DNA from 2 places in the Azoarcus olearius genome. Region 2 is predicted to be linked to the other one. Evidence: riboswitches for the same ligand, from Rfam matches in the RefSeq annotation. Region 2 holds a riboswitch; the other holds the start of a gene.
The links. Region 2 has a riboswitch for cobalamin ahead of dqs_RS18105 (energy-coupling factor ABC transporter permease). Riboswitches for the same ligand answer to the same signal wherever they lie in the genome.
Positions count from the first base shown of each region.

Region 1: another riboswitch for cobalamin. It lies ahead of dqs_RS12505 (TonB-dependent receptor); the one in region 2 lies ahead of dqs_RS18105 (energy-coupling factor ABC transporter permease).

Region 1 is NZ_CP016210.1:2,712,671-2,722,652, reverse strand. It holds gene dqs_RS12530 (YfiR family protein) at 1-179, opposite strand, end outside; gene dqs_RS12525 (TonB-dependent receptor plug domain-containing protein) at 189-2,405, opposite strand; gene cysK (cysteine synthase A) at 2,795-3,775, opposite strand; gene dqs_RS12515 (RBBP9/YdeN family alpha/beta hydrolase) at 3,868-4,476, opposite strand; gene dqs_RS12510 (EAL domain-containing protein) at 4,691-5,515, shown strand; gene dqs_RS12505 (TonB-dependent receptor) at 5,522-7,708, opposite strand; cobalamin riboswitch at 7,870-8,069, opposite strand; gene dqs_RS12500 (phenylacetate--CoA ligase family protein) at 8,194-9,531, opposite strand; gene dqs_RS12495 (thioredoxin family protein) at 9,586-9,982, opposite strand, start outside.
Region 2 is NZ_CP016210.1:3,956,671-3,966,652, reverse strand. It holds gene cobI (precorrin-2 C(20)-methyltransferase) at 149-1,108, opposite strand; gene dqs_RS18130 (bifunctional cobalt-precorrin-7 (C(5))-methyltransferase/cobalt-precorrin-6B (C(15))-methyltransferase) at 1,098-2,408, opposite strand; gene dqs_RS18125 (cobalt-precorrin-5B (C(1))-methyltransferase) at 2,398-3,606, opposite strand; gene dqs_RS18120 (precorrin-8X methylmutase) at 3,611-4,288, opposite strand; gene dqs_RS18115 (sirohydrochlorin chelatase) at 4,292-5,221, opposite strand; gene cobM (precorrin-4 C(11)-methyltransferase) at 5,218-6,033, opposite strand; gene dqs_RS18105 (energy-coupling factor ABC transporter permease) at 6,039-6,665, opposite strand; cobalamin riboswitch at 6,864-7,083, opposite strand; gene dqs_RS18100 (putative bifunctional diguanylate cyclase/phosphodiesterase) at 7,150-9,321, opposite strand; gene dqs_RS18095 (oxygen-binding di-iron domain-containing protein) at 9,327-9,982, opposite strand, start outside.

The DNA.
Region 1 (9,982 bases), 1.2 Mb from region 2:
GGGCGGTACACGAAGGGCGGCAGCTTGAAGAACAGCGCGGCTTTCAGCGCGTACTCGGGCACCGGCGCGGGCGCTGCCGGTGCATCCGCCAGGCAGGGCGGTGCCAGCACCGCGGCCAGACAGGCGAGCGCGAACAGCACGCGCAGCAGGATCGGCCTCGTCAATACGGAAACGTGCATGCCAGCCGCTCAGAACCGGTATTCAAGCGAGATCATCGAGGTGCGGGGCTGCTGCGGCATGTCCCAGAAGGTGCGGCTGCCCGATCCGTGGGCGGCGTAGTAGCGGGTGTCGAACAGGTTGTAGATGTCCAGCCACAGGGTCGCGCGGCCGTCGAACAGCTTGTGCCAGCCGGCGTGGAAATTGACCACGGTGTAGCCGTCGGTCCGGCAGCGTTCCGGTGCGCCGTCGGCGTCACAGGTCTGCGCCAGCTGCAGCGAGGGCGCAGGGGCCCGGCGGCGGCCGTTGGTGGTGTCGCCCATCGCCAGCACTTGGGTGGTGAGGCTCAGGCGGTCGCGGTAGCGCAAGGTGGTGCCGAGCTTGAGCTTGCGCTCGGCTACGTGCGAAATCTCCCATTCCACGCCGTCGCCTTCGTCGATGCGACCGCGGATCCAGCTTGCGCTGCCCCACAGGTCGCCCGACCAGGCTTCGTCGATCTTGAAGCGCCACTGCGCCATCAGGTCGAGGCCGTAGTGGCGCTGCACGCCGGCGTTGCCCTTGGTTTCGGGGTTGATCAGCACCGCGCCGGGGATCGCGTCCACCTGGGTGGAGGGCCGGGTGACGATCAGGTTCTCGATCCGGCTGTGGTAGAGGTTGGCGACGAAGTTGAGGTTGGCCTGCGGCCGCCAGTCCCAGGTCAGGCTGGTGGTGCGCGCTTCTTCCGGATCCAGGTTGAAGTTGGGCACGCGGAAACCGCGGCCGACGTACAGCCCGTTCGACATCGAGCCGTCGAAAATGCCGAAGGCGCTCAGCGATTCTTCCGGCGACGGCGCGCGGAAGGCCTCGCCGTACAGGAACTTCAGCACATGCTGCGGATTGACCCGCCATACGGCGCCGAGGCGCGGGTTCACCGTCTGCCCGTAGTCGGAATGGCGGTCCATGCGCAGGCCGACCATGGTCGAGAACGCCTCATCCCATTCCGACTGCAGCTGGGCGTACATCGACACGTTCTCGAACGCGGCGTCGTAGATCTGCATCGGAATCGTCGTGTTCGGATAGACGTAGCCCTGCTCGGACTTGCCGCGGTCGGTGTCATACGGCGCGGGCAGCGACGCGGTTTCGATCGCGTAGTGCTTCTGGTAGCCCAGGCCGGCCTGCACGCGGTGGGTGTCGTCGAAGCGCCAGTTGATGTTGTGCTCGATGCCGATCCGCTCGCCGAGCACGTAGGAATAGCCGTCGGAAAAGTTGCTGAAGCTGTTGTTGTACTTGGAATGCGGATTGACCTGCATGCGCGAGTAATCCACCACCACCTCACCCGAGAAGTCGGCGCCCAGCGTGTAGCGGTACTTGCCGTAGGTGGTCTCGCTGGTGGTGGTCCATTGCGAATCGCGCAGGTAGAGCGCGGTGGCGGGGGGATCGCCGGTGCTCGTGAGGCTGCGGAAGACGTTGCGATAGAAGCCGAAGGTGAGGTCGTCGCCGAGATCGAGGCGGGCGAAGAGGCTGTTGCTCGAAATGTCGCCGACATAGCCTTCACGCTCGGCCGCCGGCACGACCCGCTGCGAGTCCGGATCGGCGTCCACCTTGCGGAAGTCGTTCGGGTAGTAACGGTCGAGCGGCGCGCGGTCCGAGCGCTGGCGGTGACCGCCGACGGTGAACGCCATGCGCTCGCCGCTGTAGCCGGCCATGAAGGAGGTTTCCTGGGTATCGAAGTCGCCCGCGCCCACCTCCACCCACGAGCCCGCGCCCCGGCTGCCGCGGTCGGTGATGATGTTGATGACCCCCGACACCGCGTCGGCCCCGTACAGCGCGGCCGCCGGCCCGTACAGGAACTCCACCTGCTTGGCGTGGTACAGCGCCAGGTTTTCGGCGATCGGCATGTTGCCGCCGGACGGATGGCCGATGCGCACGCCGTCCAGCATCACCACCAGCCGGTGCGGACCGAGCGAACCCTGCACCGCGAACTGGTTATATTGCGACGACTTGGTGCCGCGCTGGAAATCCACCCCCGGCATGTCTTCGAGCAGGTCCGCGAGGTTCTTGTAGCGGCGTTCGCGGATCTGCTCGCGCGTGACCACGATGATGTGCGAGGGCGTCTGGTCCCGGGTTTCCGACTGGCGCGAAGCGGTGATGATCGGCGTCTCGATCAACTCCGTCAGCGACAAGGCCATCAGCTTGTCGAAATCGGATTCGGCCACCGCAGCGCGCGCATTCAGCGGCGCAAGGCAGGCGAGCGCAAGCCAGCCGGCCATAAGGCGCGTGTTCGGCAAGGGCCCGGAAACGGGTCTGTTCATACGCTGGTATCGCCGCTGTGGCGCCATGCGGCCGCCGTTCGGTTGTTATTCGGATTCGTGGTCGGGCAAGGACCGGCGCCGGAAGATCGCGGTGACGGCCGGACCGCATCGCGGCAGTTCCACCGCCGGCGTCGAAATACATCAAATCTGATACGAAAGCAATGTGCGGCGGGTAGGAGTGTGGCGCGCCTGCACCATTTCGGGGCGCGTTGTTCCGCGCGGGAATGGCGGGATCGGGGCGGCTATCACGCGCGTCGCAGCGCTGACGCGGAGCGGATACGGCGTAGAAACAAAAACGCCGCGCCGGCCATGCGGAATGGCGGGCGCGGCGCAGCTGGCGAAAATACTCAGGCGGTGGGCAGGCCGGTGGCGTCGAACACGCCTTCGAACAGCACCGAGCTGAGATAGCGTTCGCCGGAGTCGGGCAGCACGACGACGATGGTCTTGCCTGCATGCTGCGGGTCGCGCGCCAGACGCACCGCGGCGGCCACCGCGGCGCCGCTGGAGATGCCGGACAGGATGCCTTCTTCGCGGGCGAGGCGGCGGGCGTAGTCCACCGCTTCCTCGTTGCCCACGGTTTCCACCTGGTCGACCAGCGACAGGTCCAGCACCTCGGGCACGAAGCCGGCGCCGATACCCTGGATCTTGTGCGGGGCGGGCTTTAGTTCCTGGCCGCTGCGCTTTTGGGTGAGGATGGGGCTCGCAGCGGGTTCGACCGCAACCGACAGCACGTCCTTACCGCGCGTTTTCTTCAGGTAGCGGCTGACGCCGGTGATGGTGCCGCCGGTGCCGACGCCGGAGACGAAGATGTCCACCGTCCCTTCGGTGTCGTTCCAGATTTCCGGGCCGGTGGTTTCTTCATGGATGGCCGGGTTGGCGGGATTCTTGAACTGCTGCAGCAGCACGTAGCGCGAGGGGTCGGACGCGGCGATTTCCTCGGCCTTGGCGACCGCGCCGCTCATGCCCTTGGGGCCCTCGGTCAGCACCAGCTTGGCGCCGTAGGCGAGCAGCAGCTTGCGGCGCTCGATGCTCATCGTTTCCGGCATCGTCAGCGTGATGGGGATGCCGCGCGCGGCGGCGACGAAGGCGAGCGCGATGCCGGTATTGCCGGAGGTCGGCTCCACCAGTTCCTTGCCGGGGCCGAGCAGGCCACGCTTCTCGGCATCCCAGATCAGCGCCGCACCCAAGCGGCACTTGACCGAGTAGCCGGGGTTGCGGCCCTCGATCTTGGCCAGGATGGTGGCGGGCGCGCCGTCGGTGACGCGGTTGAGGCGCACCAGCGGCGTATGGCCGATGGAGCGGGCGTTGTCTTCGTACCAGTGGGTCATGGCGGGTCCTTGTCGGTATGGTTGGGGCGCCGGGGGCAGGGGATGCCGTCATCGAGGCGGGCGGCGTTGCTGCACCCGGATTTCGGAGAATATCAAACGTATCTTGCCTGCGGGCCGGCCTCGCGCCCATGCAGCGTGCGTGAAAGCGGGGCCAGGCCGGCGGCAGCGCGTCCGCGCGGCCCGGCGCCGGCCGCAGCGGCCAGGGATTCGTACAGGGCATAGCCTTCGGACCACGGGCCGAAGCCCGATTCGACATTGATGTGGCCCTTGGCGCCGACGTTTACGAAGCGGCTGCGCCAGCGCTCCGCCCACAGCGCGGCGGTGTCGATCGCCACCCACGGGTCGTTCGTGCTTGCCACGACGATGCTCGGAAACGGCAGCACCTCGGCCGGCAGCAAGGCTTCCACGCCGAACTTCACCGGGTCGGCCGGGGCCACCAGCAGCGCCCCGGCGATGCGGGGCGCGCGGTGGGCCGCGGCGGCGACGCTGGCGAGGCAGCCGAAGCTGTGCGCCACCAGGATCACCTGGCCGCTCGCCGCGTCGATCGCGTCGATGACCTCCTCGGCCCACACATCGAGCACCGGATTGGCCCAGTCGGCCTGATGGACGCGGCGCGCCTGCGGATGGACCGCCTCGAACCAGCTCTGCCAGTGGGTCGGGCCGCTACCGTGGAGCCCGGGAACGATCAGCGTGGTGTGCATGGCGATGGCGTGCGTAGTCGACGATGCGAGGCAGTGTGACGGGCGGCCGGAGCCGCCGGAACGAAGTTTTTCCGCTATGCATTTCGCCCGCCGCGCGTAGCCGCGGGTGCGGTGCGCGAGCGCGCGGGCGATGGGAAACAATGCAGATATTGTTGGTTCGGCCGCCGCGCCCGGCCGCCTAGACTGCCGCGGCGAACAGAGCGAGGAGAGCGCGATGAGCACTGCAAGTGCCGACGAATTCGGCTGGCTGCCCCAGCACTGGCGGCCCGGCTTCAGCCTGCGCCGCGCGCCCGACGGCCGTGTGCTCGGCCGCTTCTACGGGGCCGAATTGTCCAGTGTGTTCCAGCCCGTGGTGGAGGCCGGCAGCCTGCGACGCGTCGGGCGCGAGGCCTTCGTGCGCAGCGATGCGGGTGGCGAACCCGGCTTGTCGCCATGGAGCCTGTTCTCCATGGTCGCCGACGACGCGGTGCTGGTCGGCCTCGACCGCCTGTGCCGCACGCTGCACGTGCTCAACGATCCGCTGGCGCACGACCCCGCGGCCGCCGACGAGCTGCTGTTCCTCAATGTGCACGGCCGCCTGCTCGCCGCGGTCAGCGAAGACCACGGCCATGCCTTCCGCCGCATCCTCGACTTCATCGACCGCCGCCTCGCGGCCCGGATCGTCATCGAAACGCCAGAGGCCGCGTGCGCCGATCCGCGCCTGCTGGGCTTCGTGCTCGCCAATTACCGTCTCAACGGCTTCAAGGTGGCGGCCAACGTGCGTTCGCTGTCCGGACTGGCCGGTCTGCTCGGCGAGCTGCGGCCCAACTTCGTCAAGGTCGATGCCCGCCATCTGCGCCTGACGGATTACGCGGCCTTTGCCGAGCTGGCTGCGGCGCACGCGGTGCGCCCGGTGTTCACCCGGGTCGAAAGCGCGCAGCAGCGCGAGGTGCTGGCCGCAGTGGACGGCGCCTGGGCGCAGGGCTTCGCCTACCCGGAAGTCGCCCTGCCGGGCGCGGCGGCCGCCGTTGAGCGCGGCCGCGGCCAGCTTGCCGCCTGAGCCGGCTCAGAAGTTGACGCGGACGCCGACGCGCAGCGTGCGCGGTTCGAGCGGATGCACCAGGCGGCCGTCGATCGCCGAACCGCTGCCGCAGCCGCCCAGCCCGGCCATCGCCTCGCCACGGGTGCAGGCGCCGCCCCAGTACTCGATGTCGTTGGCGCGTTTGTCGAACAGGTTGAGCACGTCCAGCGTCGCCTCGATCTGCTTGCTCACCCGGTAGCCGAGCTTGAGGTTGGCCATCCAGAACGCGGTGGATTTCTCCTCGCCCGTCTCCTCCAGGTCGTAGGCGCCGAGGTAGCGCAGGCGCAGGCCGCCGAACCACTTGCCGCCGTCATCCACGCTGAGGCCGAGCGAGGCGGTGAGCGGAATCGCGTTGGGCACGCGGCGGCCGCCGTTATCCGGGTTGGCGTCCTTGAAGCGGGCGCGCGACCAGGCGACGTCGGCATCGACGATCAGCCAAGGGGTGGGCGCGAAGTAGTTGGACCACTCCACGCCGTGGCGGCGCGAGGCGCCCTTGGGTTCGGTGATGCCCTCGTCGCCGACGAACACCAGCTCGGAATCCAGCGCCATGCGCCACACCGACAGGCTGGTGTTCCAGCCCGGCAGCGGCGCCGCGCGCACGCCCAGTTCGCTGCCGCGCGCCTTGACGATCAGCGGCACGCGTTCGGCCGGGCTGCCGTCCTGCGGATTCGTCCGCGCCGTGGCGCCGCGCACGTCGTTGCTGTGGAAGCCGTGGCCCCAGTTGGCGTAGAACTCGGTCTGCCCGAGCAGCTCGAAGGGGCCGAGCACCAGGCCGAGCTTGGGGCTGGTCTGGCGCGCTTCGGCGTGGCCGCCGTTGTCCATGTTGAAGCTGCCGGCGAGCGCGCTGGCGCGGGCGTGGATCTCGTCGTAGCGCATGCCCAGCCCGGTGCGCAGCCAGGGCGTCCATTGCGTGCGGGTATCGACGAAGACGCCGACCGCGGTCTCGGTGATGCGGTCCTCGCGGACCACCTCGGTGCGCTGGCGATTCACCGTGTTGTAGAGGCCGACCTTGTCGATGCGGTCCTGGCGCAGCTGCGCGCCGACGGCGAGTTCGGTGTCCTTCCACTGCGGGCCGAGGAACCAGCTGCGGTGCAGCTCGCCGCCCCACTGCAGGCGGTCGTCGGCCTGTTCGTGCTGGTCGCCCTGCAGGCCGCTGATGTAGCCCGACGGCGCGGAATACAGCTTGAGCCCGTAATCGACCACATAGGCGCTGGCGCGGGTGATGCCGCTGGCGTCGCTGCGCGCCCATTCGCCCGCCAGGCTGTAGCGATGCGTCTTGCCGCCGTCGTTGGCGCTGAGCGTGCCGTAGCGGTCGATCTCGCCGCCGCTGATCGCGCGTTCCGGCACATGCTCGGAGGCGGTCCAGTCGGCGCGGTAGAACATGCCGGTGATCGCGAAGCCGTTCGCCGCGGTGCCGGAGGACAGCCGCAGCAGCGCGTTTTTCTTCACCAGGTTTTCCGGCTGCTCCCAGGGTCCGTCGTTGCCGGTGAATTCCACCGCGGCGAGCAGCCGCAGGTCGTCGTTGAGCGCGGTGCTGCCGGCGGCGAGCAGACGGCGGTAGTTGTTCTGGCCGAAGCCGAACTCGACGAAAGGCGCGGCCAGCGTGCGCAGGTAGTCGATGCGGGCGCCGCCGCTGGTGGCGAAGTCGCCATCCTCGGCGCCATATACCCCTTTGCGGTACTTCACGCTGGAGATCAGCTCCGGGATCAGGAAGTTGAGGTCCATGTAACCCTGGCCGTGGGCGTGCGACACCATGTTCACCGGGATGCCGGTCACGGTGGTGGCGAAGTCGCTGCCGTGGTCGAGGTTGAAGCCGCGCAGGAAGTACTGGTTGGCCTTGCCGTCGCCGGAATGCTGGGTCACCACCATGCCGGGCACCGCCTCCATGACTTCGGCCGGGCGCAGCAGCGGGCGGGTGGCGAGCTGTTCGGCGGTCACCGTGCCTTCGCTGGCGGAATCGGCCACGCCGATCAGGTCCTTGCTGTCATTGCCCACGGTCACTTCCTGCAGCGTCGGGATGCCGGCGCCGAAGGCGGGCAGGGCGCAGGTGGACAGTAGCGCGAAGCCGAGCGATCTCAGCGTGGTGGGCAGCAGCGCGCCGGCACGCAGGACCGCGTTGAGCGCGGTTTCGTTATGGGGGCAGGCGCCGGGCCCCAGGGAGTAGCAATGCACGACTCGTCTCCGTTGTGGGGGGCGAGCATCGTCGGCGGCGGTTCGTGCGCGAAACGCGCGCGGCAAGGGCCTGGCCGGGGGCCGGGCGATCACTGCCGCTACGAACGTATCGCAGGAAAAACACGCGCAACCTCTGCCAGGGACACCCCGCCCCGTCTGTTTCAAGGATGGACGTTGGGGCAGGTCTCCTGGCTCTCGGGTCGTCGCGCTTCGCCCGCCTTCCCGGAACGCATCCAGTGGCATGGGGTGGCGAAGCGCTCGCCGATGACAGTTGCGGGGGCAGCGCCGGAATTCGAGCTGGGCTCGGCACCGGCTTCCCTTTTAATCCCCTGGCGGGGAACCTTCAACGCCGGGGAGTTTAGTTGCCGGACGTGCGCGGGGTCAAACCTTCATCACTGGATGTAGTGGGTGCGCGCGCGCCGGACCACTATGGGTGGTCCTCGAATGGCATCGGTTGGATGAGCGGATCGCGCAAGGCCGCGCTTCTACGCGGTCCACACCTGGCCGCGGCGGTCTTCCACCCGTTTGGCCTTGTGGGTGGCGCGCGGCAGGGTGTCGGGGTCGAGCACCGCGATGTGGGCGCCGACGCCGGTGATCGCCTTGACGCGATGGGCGAGGCGGTCGGCGAGCGCGTCGGCGGTGCCGTGGAAGCCGGCGGCGCGCTCGACCTCGATGGTGAGGCGGTCGAGGTGGTCGATGCGCTCGATCACCAGCCGGTATTCGCCGCTGAAGTCGTGGTCCTTGCGCACGATGGCTTCGACGTCGCTCGGGAAGATGTTCACGCCGCGCACGATGAGCATGTCGTCGCGCCGGCCGTGCACGCCGAGCAGGCGCTGGCTGGTGCGGCCGCAGGCGCAGGGCTCGTCGGTGAAGCTGACGATGTCGCCGGTGCGGAAGCGGATCAGCGGGCGGGCGCGCTTCTTCAGCGTGGTCAGCACCATCTCGCCGCGTTCGCCGGGGGCGACCGCCTCGCCGGTTTCCGGATCGAGCACTTCGACCAGGATGTGGTCTTCCGCCCAGTGCAGGCCGTCCTTTTCCTCGCACATGCCGGCGCAGGAGCCGAAGATGTCCGACAGGCCGTAGTAGTCGTACACCTCGGCGCCCCACAGCGCCTCGATGCGGGCGCGGGTCTCGGGAATCGAACCGCCCGGCTCGCCGGCGACGAAGATGCGTTTCACCGCCAGATCCTTTTTCGGGTCGATGCCTTCCTTCTGCGCGGTCTCGCCCAGGTACCAGGCGTAGGACGGCGTGGTCCAGATCGCGGTGGCCTGGAACTGGCGCAGGATCGCCAGCAGGCGTTCGGACGGCACCGTGCCGGCGTGGATGCTGAGCGCGCCGAGCTTCTGCGCGCCGAGCACGCAGGGGCCGCCGATGAACAGCGAGAAGTTGAGCGAATGCGCGTAGCGGTCTTCTGGCCGCAGGCCGGAGGACCAGAACTGGCGCGCCTCGTAGTCGATCCAGTCGTCGAAATCCTGCTGGGTGAAGGGCGACACCGTGGGTACGCCGGTGGAGCCGGACGAAGCCGACACGTACACCACCTCGCGTTCCGGCACCGCGGCGAGGTCGCCGAGCAGCGGCTTCGCCTCCTGGCGTTCGCGCAGGATCTTCTTGTCGATGGTCGGGAAGCGCTGCAGGTCGGCGAGTGTCTTCAGGTCTTCCGGCTTCACGCCGGCAGCGTCGAAGCTGCTGCGGTAGTAGGGCGAATTGTCGTAGGCGTGCTTCAGGTGGTCCTTCAGCAGGCCGAGCTTGAGCGCGTCCCATTCGGCGCGGCTCTGGGTTTCGAGTTGCGGGTCCCAGTATTTCTGGTTGGTGTCGCGGGGCATGGCGGTTCCTGTTCGGGCGCGGGGGGGCGGGGGTGCGGACGGGGCGGGGAAGGCTCAGCCGCCCTTGCGTGCGGCGGGCTTCCAGGCGGCGAACGGCGCTTCTTCGTAGCCGGCTTCGCGCACGTAGCGGGCAAGGCGCAGCCAGTCCGCCAGCGGCAGCGCGCTGCCCACCTGGCGTGCCACCGGCAGTCCGTCGAGGTCGTAGAACACCACCGTGGGCAGCACGGACACGCGCTCGGCGTGGGCGAACTCGGCCTGGGTGGTGGCCTTGCCGGCGAAGTCGCGCAGTGCGCCGGGTTCGTCCGCCATCACCGACACCGCGACGAAATCGCGCTGGTAGGTGCGCCGCAGGCCGGCATCCTTGAAGGTGGTGGCGCGCAGCCGGGCGCATTCGCTGCAGCCGTTCATCTCGTACAGCACCACCACGCCGCGCTTGTTCTCCTTGCGGGCC
Region 2 (9,982 bases):
CCCCTTGAAGGGGGAGGGACTACAAGCGCCCTCCCAGCCACTAGTCTCGGGTCCGACTCACCGCTCCGCAGGCTGCGAGCAGTGTTCGCCGAAACCCCTGTTTCGCTCCCCTTGAAGGGGGAGGAACCGGGGACGTCACCCCCGTCAATCAGCCGGGCGCCTCCTCTGCAACCACAACCGTCGGCTTCTTCCGACACCCCCGCTGCAACTCCCCCCGAATCCGCCCCGGATTGCGCACCAGCAGCAGCGACAGGTAATTCACCTTTTCGCCACGCAGGCCGGCGACGTCGTGCACCACCCGCTCTTCCGGCGACCCCACCTTCTCGACAAAGCAGGCCTGCCCAAGCAAACCGCGCGCGGCGAGCAGGTCGATCAGGTCGTCGAGCAACGGCTTCACCTTGAGCAGGATCAGCGTGTCGAAGTCGGGCAGCAGGCGGGCGATGACGTCGATGCCGTAGGCGGCGGGGACGACAGCGAAGGTGTCGTCTTCTTCCGCGAGCGGGCGCTGCACCCGCGCGGAAGCGGCGGCGAAGGAGCTGATGCCGGGGATGGTTTCCACGTCCACCGTCGGCGCCAGCTCGCGCACCGTGCGGGCGAGGTGGCCGAAGGTGGAGAAGGTGGAGGCGTCGCCCTCGACCAGGAACACCACGTCGCGGCCTTCGGCGAGCAGCGCCACGGTGCGGGCGGCGGCGCGCGCCCAGGCGCGGGCGAGCGCGAGCGCATCGCGCGTCATCGGAAACACCAGCGCTTCGGCGTCGCCCGGCACGGCAAGGCCGCCGCGGCGCACGATGTCGAGCGCGTAGGAGCCGCTTTCCGCCTTCTTCACCGGATAGGTCCAGCGCGCGCCCGACTGCAGCGCGGTCCAGCCGCGACGGGTGATGAGGTCGGGGTCGCCGGGGCCGAGCGAGACGCCGATCAGGCGGCCGAAGGTCGAGCCGGGGCGATGGGGGCTGTGCGGAATGTCGCGGGCGGCGTTGCCCACCGCGGTTGGGGCGGAGTGTGTCGAACGCCTGTCCTTCGCGCTGCCTGTTGGGTGGGCTGCGTCGGCCGAGGTCGCCGGGCCGGGCGGCACGTCCGGGGCCTGCCCGGTTGCGGGGTCAATTTTCATCGCGAGGGATTTCCGCTTGGAGTGCAGCCTTGCGCGCGCAGACGATCCACACCGGGTTCTGCGCGGCGAGGCGGTGCATGTCGAGGATGGGCTGGCTGCGCGCGGCCGACAGCATGGTCACGTCCCAGGCGGCGCCCGCCACTGCCAGCACCGTGGTTGCGGTGGTCAGGTTTTCGAGGGTGACGAAGTTCATCACCAGCCGCCCGCCCGGGCGCAGCCGCGCCAGCGCCAGCAGGATGAGTTCGGCCAGCTCGCCGCCGGAGCCGCCGATGAAGATGGCATCCGGGTCGGGCCAGGCGTCTAGCCCGTCCGGTGCCTTGGCCTGAATTAGGGTGTAGTTGCTGGCGCGCAGGCGGCGGGCGTTTTCGAGCGCGTTGGCGGCATCGGCGGCGTTCTTCTCGATCGCCCACACGTGGCCGTGGCGGGCGATGCGGCTGGCTTCCAGCCCGACCGAGCCGGAGCCGGCGCCGATGTCCCAGACGATGCTGTCGGCGGCAAGCCCGAGCTTGGCGAGCGACACCGCGCGCGCTTCCAGCTTGGTGATCAGGCCCTTCTCCGGCTGACGCTGGACGTAGTCCCTGTCGTCGAAACCGAACAGCGCGCGGCGCTCGGCCGGCGTGCGTTCAATGACGAGGATATTGGGATCGGGAAAGCGCATCGCCGCCGCGTCCGCGAGCGGGAGATCGCCGAACACCGCCTCGTCGGCCAGGCACAGGCGGGCGGCGACCGAGAGGCGCACGTCCTCGCCGTAACCGGCGGCGAGCAGCGCGCGGGCGATGCGGTCGGGGCTGTTGTCGGGGCCGGTGAAGGCGGCGACGCGGGGGTGTTCCGCCACCGCGCGCACCAGCTTGTAGAGGCCGTGATCGGGCGGGGCGCCGGGCGTCCACTCGCCGGCGTCGGCGCTGTGGCAGGAGGCAATCGCGATGTCCTGCCACGGCTTTTTCAGCCGCGCGCAGGCGAGCTGCATCGTCGATGGCGCCGGATGTACTGCGACGTTCGCCGCGCCAAGCTTGCCGATCAGGAAGCCGGCGATGCCGTGGCAGAGCGGGTCGCCGGTGGCGAGCACCGCGACGGCGAGGCCGTCCGCCTGGGCGTCGCGCACCCAGCCGGGCACCTTCGATAGCGCGCCGTCCATGTCGCGCAGCACGGTGGTTTCGGGCAGGAAGGGCGCGACCCGCGCCAGCGTGCGCGCGGCGCCGATCACCAGGCCGCAGCCGGCAAGGCGTTGGCGGGCGGCGTCGGTGAGGCCGGTCCAGCCGTCGTCGAGGATGCCGACGATGTGGAGAATTTCAGTCTGCATCGGGGTCTGTATCGGGGAGCGGGGCGTAGTCCGTGCCGGCCGGTGCGTCGTCATGCACCGTGACGACGGGCTTGCCTTCGAAATTGCAGGCCATCACCGACAGCCGGTGGGGGCCCGGGTAGCGCTGGCGCAGGCTGGTGATGGCGCGCTCGGCCAGGGCGCGGTGGAAGGCGACCGCGAGCCCGAGTTCGTCGAGTCTTTCGGCCGCGAAGCGGGCGGTTTCGGCGGCGCGGATTTCTTCCACCAGCGAGGGCGGCGCGCCGATCTCGATCGCGGCGCCGGCGATCAGCTCGCGGTCCACCTCTTCGCGCCAGGCGTGGGTCACCGACAGGCCCTGGGCGATCTTGGTGAGCTTGCCGACCATGGCGCCGACGATGATGTGCCGCATGCGTTGCTTCAGTGCGGTGGTGAAGGCGGCCTTGACGAAGTCGCCCATCTGCACGAAGCAGGCTTCGTCCAGTTCGGGGAATTCGCGCATCGCGCACTTCTCGGTGCGCCCGCCGGTGGTGAACACCACGCTGGTCTGGCCCTGGTTGGCGGCGACGTCGACGGCCTGGATCACGCTGGCGCGGAAGGCCGCGGTGGAGTAAGGCCGCACGATGCCGGTGGTGCCGAGGATGGAGATGCCGCCGAGGATGCCGAGGCGCGCGTTGAGCGTCTTCTTCGCCATCTCCTCGCCGCCCGGCACCGAGATCGTCACTTCCAGGCTGTCGCCGGCGGCGAGGATGGCTTTGCCGGCGGCGGCGACGTTGGCGGCGATGTTGCTGCGTGGCACCGGGTTGATCGCCGGACCGCCGACCTCCAGCCCCAGCCCCGGTTTGGTGACCACGCCGACGCCCGGCCCGCCCTTGAGGACGATGGCACCGCCGCCGCCGGGGATGCGGCGCACGTCGGCGGTGAGGTGGGCGCCGTGGGTGGCGTCCGGGTCGTCGCCGGCGTCCTTGATGCTGACCGCGTGGGCGCGGTCGCCGTCCACACAGCCGTCGGCGATGGCGAAGCGCACGATCTGGGTGTTGGGCAGTACGCACTCCACCGTGTCCGGCACCGCGCCGCGCACCAGGCCGAGCGTGGCCGCGGCGGCGGCGGCGGCGGAGTTGGCGCCGGTGGAAAAGCCGCTGCGGTTGCCGCGGTCGCGCTTGGGGTCGCCCTTGCGGATCTTCTCCTGGGACGCCGGCGAAAGCGCGTGGCCAGTGCTCATCGGCTCAGCGCCCCGCGCGCTGGCGTGCTTCGGCCAGCCCGAGCAAAGCGTGGATCGCCGCGACCACCAGCGTCGAGCCGCCCTTGCGGCCGCGGATCACGATCCACGGCACGTCGTCGAGTCCGGCCATCAGGTCCTTGGATTCCGCCGCCGAGACGAAGCCCACCGGCATGCCGACCACCAGCGCCGGGCGCGCGCCTTCCTCGCGGATCAGCCGTACCAGCTCGATCAGCGCGGTGGGGGCGTTGCCGATGCCGACGAGGGCGCCGTTGATCAGTCCCAGCCGGTGCGCCTTGCGCATCGCCTGCACCGCGCGCGTGGTCTCCTCCGCCTTCGCGCGGGCGATGACGTCGGTATCGGAAATGAATTGGTGGGTGCTGATGCCGAAGTGCGCCAGGCGCGAGGCCGACAGGCCGACGCAGATCATCTCGACATCGGCCACCACCCGCGAGCCGCCGCCGAGGATGGCGGCGAGCCCGGCTTCGACCGCCGCGGGGTGGAAGTCGGTGAGGCCGTTGAACTCGAAGTCGGCATTGGCGTGGATCATGCGGCGGACGATCGGCCACTGCTCCGCGCTGTAGGCATGGGCGCCGACCTCGGCATCGATGATGGCGAAGGAGTCGTGCTCGATGGCGCGGCCGGCGGCGGTGAGCTGTTCGGTGACGGTGTTGGCGGTGCTCATGCTTCAGGCGTGGGCGTGATCGCGGTGGTGATGGCCGTCGTGACCGTGGTCATGGCCTTGGTGGGCGTGACCGTGATCGCCATGGTCGTCATGCACATGGGTGTGGCTGTGGTCGTGCAGGTGTTCGGCCTCGGCGGCGAGCCGGTACTTGCAGCCGTCGCACTCCAGCAGCGGGCCTTCGGCGCAGTCGATGCCGCTGACGCGGGCGTCGAGCAGGTCGAAGACACCCTTGTCGAAGCCGAAGTGGCTGCCGAGCGCGAAGGCGATCTGCGGGTACTGGCGCTGCAGGCGCTCCACCTGGGCCTGGATGCGCTCGATCAGCACGCCGGTGAAGAGGTACACCGGCACGATGCAGATCTGCGCCATGCCCAGCTTCACCTGGCGCTGCACCACGGTTTCCAGCCGCGGCCAGGTGATGCTGGTGAAGGCGAGGTCGACCAGTTCGTGGTCGCCCTCTTCGAAGATCCAGCGCGCCATCTTGGCGAGTTCGCCGTTGGCGCCGGCGTCCGACGAGCCGCGGCCGAGCAGGATCACGCCGGTGGTCTGCGGATCGGGCATCGCCAGCGATTTCATCAGGCGTTCGAGCTGGCCCTGCAGCACCGCGAAGATCTCGCGCCCCATGCCGAGGTGGCGCACGCAGGAGAAGCCGACGCCGGGGTGGCGGGCGCGGGCGCGCTCGATCGCGGCCGGCAGCTCCATCTTGACGTGGCCGGCGGCGTTGAGGATGAAGGGGATGGCGACCACGTTGCGGGCGGCGCGGGCAGCGCGGTCCAGGCCTTCGTCGAGCAGCACCTCGGCGTGCTCGATGAAGCAGACCTCGATGCGCCAGGCGGGGTGGCGTTCGCGCCACTGGGCGGCGAAGTGCAGGATCTCCTTGTTGCCTTCGCGGTTGCGCGAACCGTGGCCGATCAGCAGCAGGGTGGTGTCGTTCATTGCGGTGCCTCGCTGGCGGGGGCCGCGTCCGCAGGCGCGACGGCGCGGCGGAAGCGGTGGGTGAAGGCGGGGTCGTAGAGCTTGGAGCGGGCGATCCCGGGCCAGTCGCGGGCGCCGAGCGCCGGGCTGGCGATGATCATGGCCTGGCTGGCGATCTTCTCCGCCTGGCAGCGTTTCTTGATGTCGGCGAGCGTGCCGCGCACCACCTTTTCCTCGCCCGGCCAGCTCGCCTTCTGCACCACCACGATGGGCGCGTCCTCGGGCCAGCCGGCGGCGCGCAGCGCGCGCAGGACTTCGTGCAGCAGGGTGATCGACAGGAACAGGCAGAGCGTCGTGCGGTGGGCGGCGAGGGCTTCGAGCTCCTCGCCCGGCGGCATCGGCGTGCGGCCGGCGACGCGGGTGAGGATCACCGTCTGCGTCACTTCCGGCAGGGTCAGCGTTTCGCCGGCGGCGGCGGCCGAGGCCATCGCCGACGACACGCCCGGCACCACCTTCCAGGCAATGCCGGCGGCGTCGAGCGGGCGCGTCATCTCGACCAGCGCGCCATACAGGCCGGGGTCGCCGGTCTGCAGGCGGACCACCGTCGGATGGCGGCCTGCAGCCTCGACCAGCCAGGCCGTCATCTCTTCCAGCGTCATGTCCTTGGAATCGCGGATGGCGCAGCCGGGCGGCGCGTACTGCGTCGCCGCCTGGTCCACCAGTGAGCCGGCGAACAGGATGGCGCCGGCCTGCTCGAGCAGGCGACGCCCCTTGACGGTGATCAGGTCGGGGTCGCCGGGGCCGGCGCCGACGAACCAGATGGTGCCGGGCATGGCGCTCAGGCAGTGCGCAGCGTGGTGCACAGACGCAGCGCCGGGTGCGCGGCGTGCGGGCGCAGCAGGCCGACCAGCGCGATCGTCACCAGCGGCTCGATCAGCACTACCGGCAGGTAGTGGGCGGCGAAGCCGGCCCAGGCCGCGAACGGCGTGGCGGTGTCGCCCAGGCTGAGCCAGAAGCCGACCATCAGCGCGACGCCGGCGTAGTAGATGGCGTCGAGCTTGAGGATGTTGCGCACACTGAGTCCATCGACGCGCCTGCCGGCGGTGTGATGCAGCACCAGCAGCGGCAGCGCCAGCGACAGGGTGTTCACGCCGAGGTTCACCAGGTCGGTGGGCTCGAACAGGATGCCCTGCGCCAGCAGGCCGGCGGCGAAGCCGACCAGCGTGGGGACGAAGCCGAGGATGAGGTAGATCGGCATCGCGCCGATGAAGTGCAGCTCCGACGGCCCGGCGGGCAGGTGGAAGCTCTGCATGAAGAGCGAGAAGAACAGCGCCGCGAGCAGGCTGCGGACGACGAGTTGCGGCTGACGGACGAATTGCAGCGCGTGTGCGCCGACCAGCGCGACGGCGGCGACGTTGGCGACGGCGACCTTGGCGGCGGAAACCAGACCGGGTTCGATATGCATGATGACTCCCCTCGAGTGCCAGACCATGGCGTGAAGCGGAGCGTGCAGGCGCAGGCGCGGAACATGGCTGTGCGGCCATGAAAAGCGAACGCGGTCATGCAAAACGGATTCGGCTGGACGAGCGGCCGCGTGGTGCTGAAAGCGGAAAAGGACGGCTGCCGTTGAACCAGTCGGATCGAACCCTCACCCCGGGATTCACACCTCTCGTTCGATCGGGCCGGTCTTCTGGCTCGCCTTCTTCCTCGTCCGCCGGCCTTCCCGAGCGCGAGGCTCAGTGGCGTGTGGCGGAGTCGTCAGGCTTACAGCAGCGGGGGCTGCGCCGGACTGGTCGGAAGCTGAACTTCCGACGTCACCGGACTTCCCGTTTCACCCTGTCATGCGGTTGCATTCCAGGGCACCCGGATCGAATGCAGCGCGAGGATAGTCGAGCGCCGCGGCGGCGTGCAAGCTGCCGTTACGTCAACCGGCAGCCATCGCGCATCATTCAGGCGACATCGGGCATCTGCGGCAGCGGCATGCCGATGTGGTAGCCCTGGACGTAGTCGATGCCCATCTCGCGCAGCATCTCGAGGATTTCCTCGGATTCGACGAACTCGGCGACGGTGAGGATGCCGATTTCCTTGCACAGGTTGGTGAGGTTGCGCACCAGCGCGCGGTCGATCGGCGATTCGACGATGCTGCGCACGAAGGCGCCGTCGATCTTGACGAATTCGAAGTGCAGTTCGCGCAGGTAGTGGAAGGAGTTGTAGCCGCTGCCGAAGTCGTCCAGTGCGAACGCGAAGCCCTTCTTGCGCAGGTTCGCGAGGAATTTGCGCATGTTCGTCATGTCGCCGATGGCGTCGCGTTCGAGGATTTCGAACACCACCTGGCTGGGCGGGATGCCGAGTTCGTTGCACAGCTCTTCGGCATAGCCGAGGATGCCGCGGCCCTGGATTTCCTGCGCCGACAGGTTGATGAACACGCGCAGCGGCGGTGCGCCGGTGCGGGCGCGCGCGGCCGCGGCTTCGAGCGTCTGGCGGATGATGACGCGGTCGAGTTCGCGGCCGAGGCCGTATTTCTCGATGGTGTCGATGAAGGCGCCGGCGGCGATGGTTTCGCCGGTCTTCTCCTTCAGGCGGGCGACCGTCTCGCAGGCGAAGGGCACGCCGGTGTGGCAATCGACGATGGGCTGGAAGTACGGAACCATGCGGTTCTCGCGCAGCGCCTCGCGCAGCTTCTCGGCGTAGTCGCGGGTGACGCGGGTGGCCTTCAGCTGGCCGGGCATCGAGGCCAGCGTGCATGCGCTGTCCTTGCCCAACTCCTTGGCGCGGTACATCGCGATGTCCACGCCGGCGAGCAGGTCGTGCTCGGTGCGCGCGTCGCGCGGATAGACCACCACGCCGATCGAGGTGGTGATGTGGAAGCGCTTGCCATTGGGGCTTTCGAAGCTGGTGGCGCGCAGCGCGGCGCCCAGCTTTTCCGCCACCGATACCGCGCCTTCGGTGCCGGTTTCCATCAGCATGATGGCGAACTCGTCGCCTCCGATGCGGGTGGCCAGATCGCCCTTGCGGATGTGGCCGCGCAGGATTTCGGCGACCCGCACCAGCACGCTGTCGCCAGTGGGGTGGCCGTAGGAGTCGTTGACGTCCTTGAAGTCGTCGAGGTCGAGCAGCAGCAGCGCGAATTCGTGCTCGTGGCGTTCCGAGCGGCCGATTTCGTACTCCAGCATGTTGTTGAAGTGGCGCCGGTTGTACAGGCCGGTGAGCGGGTCGTGCATGGAGTAGTACTCCAGCTCGGCCAGCGTGCGCGACAGCACCTTGCTGGAACCGACCACCATCACCATCACCGCGAGGATGGAGCGGATGACGCTTTCCTCGCGCGCGTTCAGCTCCTGCGACGACAGGAAGGTGACGCCGAGCAGGCCGGCGAGCTGCGAGGAGTGCTCCGGCACCCGCACCGTGATCATCTGCTCCGGCCGCACCGGGCGGATGCTCTGGTTGCGCTGGACCTGGAATTCCTCGTAGTCCAGCGGCGAATCCGCCGGCAGGCCGAGGCTTTCGATCATGCTGCGGGCGAGCTGCTGGCGCGTGGCGAGGCGGTAAGCCTCGTCGCATTCGCCGAAGTAATACACGTTGAGCATCAGCCCGTTCTCTTCGGCGAAGGCGACGAAGAAGAGGTCGAACGGGAAGATCGCGTGGAAGTCGCTGAGGATGGCCTGGACGAAGGCCTTCCACTGCCCGATGCGCTCGTGCGACAGGATGATCTGCTCGAGCACCTGGCTCTGGCGTTCGAGCAGTTCGCGCTCGACCAGGGTGTTCGACAACAGCGTGAACATGTCGTCGAACTCGCTGATCAGGTCGCGCAGCCCTTCATGGCTGGCGGCCGACTGGCGGTTGCGCTCGGCCAGCAGCAGGTCGAAGCTGTCGGACAGCCGCCCGCAGATGTCGCGCGCCTGTTCCAGGGTTTCGACGAAGTGCGGGCTGCTGGTCTCGCCGATCGCACTGGTCAGGCGCTCCATCGCTTCGGCGTGCATCGCGCGCGTGGTGCCGACCAGCGCCTCGCTGAAGTAGCGCGTGCGGGTCTGCGATTCGAGCAGGCGCGCGAGTTCGCCGATGACCCGCAGGCGGTGCGGCGTGAGCGTCGAGTCCTGCGAGGTCGGCGGAATGAGCGGTGGCATGCGGCTTAGGCCTTCCGGAAACGCCCGCCGGCTTCGAGCAGGTCGATGCCGCATTCGAGCTTGCCCAGCCAGGCGAGGAAGTCGCCCACCGCCTTGCCGCGGTAGATCGGCCCGTGCTGCGGCGCGATCATGTCGATGTCCAGCCCGGCGATGGTGTCGAGCCAGCAGCGGATCGCGCGGTTGGAGCCCATGTAGCGGCGGTGGAAACCCTCGATGTAGGGCAGATGGGCGGCGAAGTCGTCAACAAAGGCTTCGTCGCGGTCGATCGGCATCATCGCGGCGCCGATGTCGCCGGTGAAGAGGATGCGCGAGGCCGGGTCGTAGACGTTGATCTGGCCCTCGGAGTGCAGGAAGTGCGCCGGCAGGATGCGCAGCTTGAGTCCCGGTGCGAGTTCGCACTCCATGCCTTCGTCGGGCACGCCGCGGAAGCGGCTCATGTCGCGCAGGCCGTAGTGCGGCAGGAAGCGCATCCAGATGCTGGAGACGTAGATTTCGGCCGGGGTGAGTTCCAGCCAGGTCGACAGGCCGCCGACGATGTCCGGGTCCTGGTGCGACAGCACGATCGCCTCGATGCGGTCGGGCTTCACGTAGCGCAGCATTTCGGCCAGCACCTGCGGCATCACGCCGAAGCCGCCCGGGTCGAGCAGCACGCCGGCGCCGT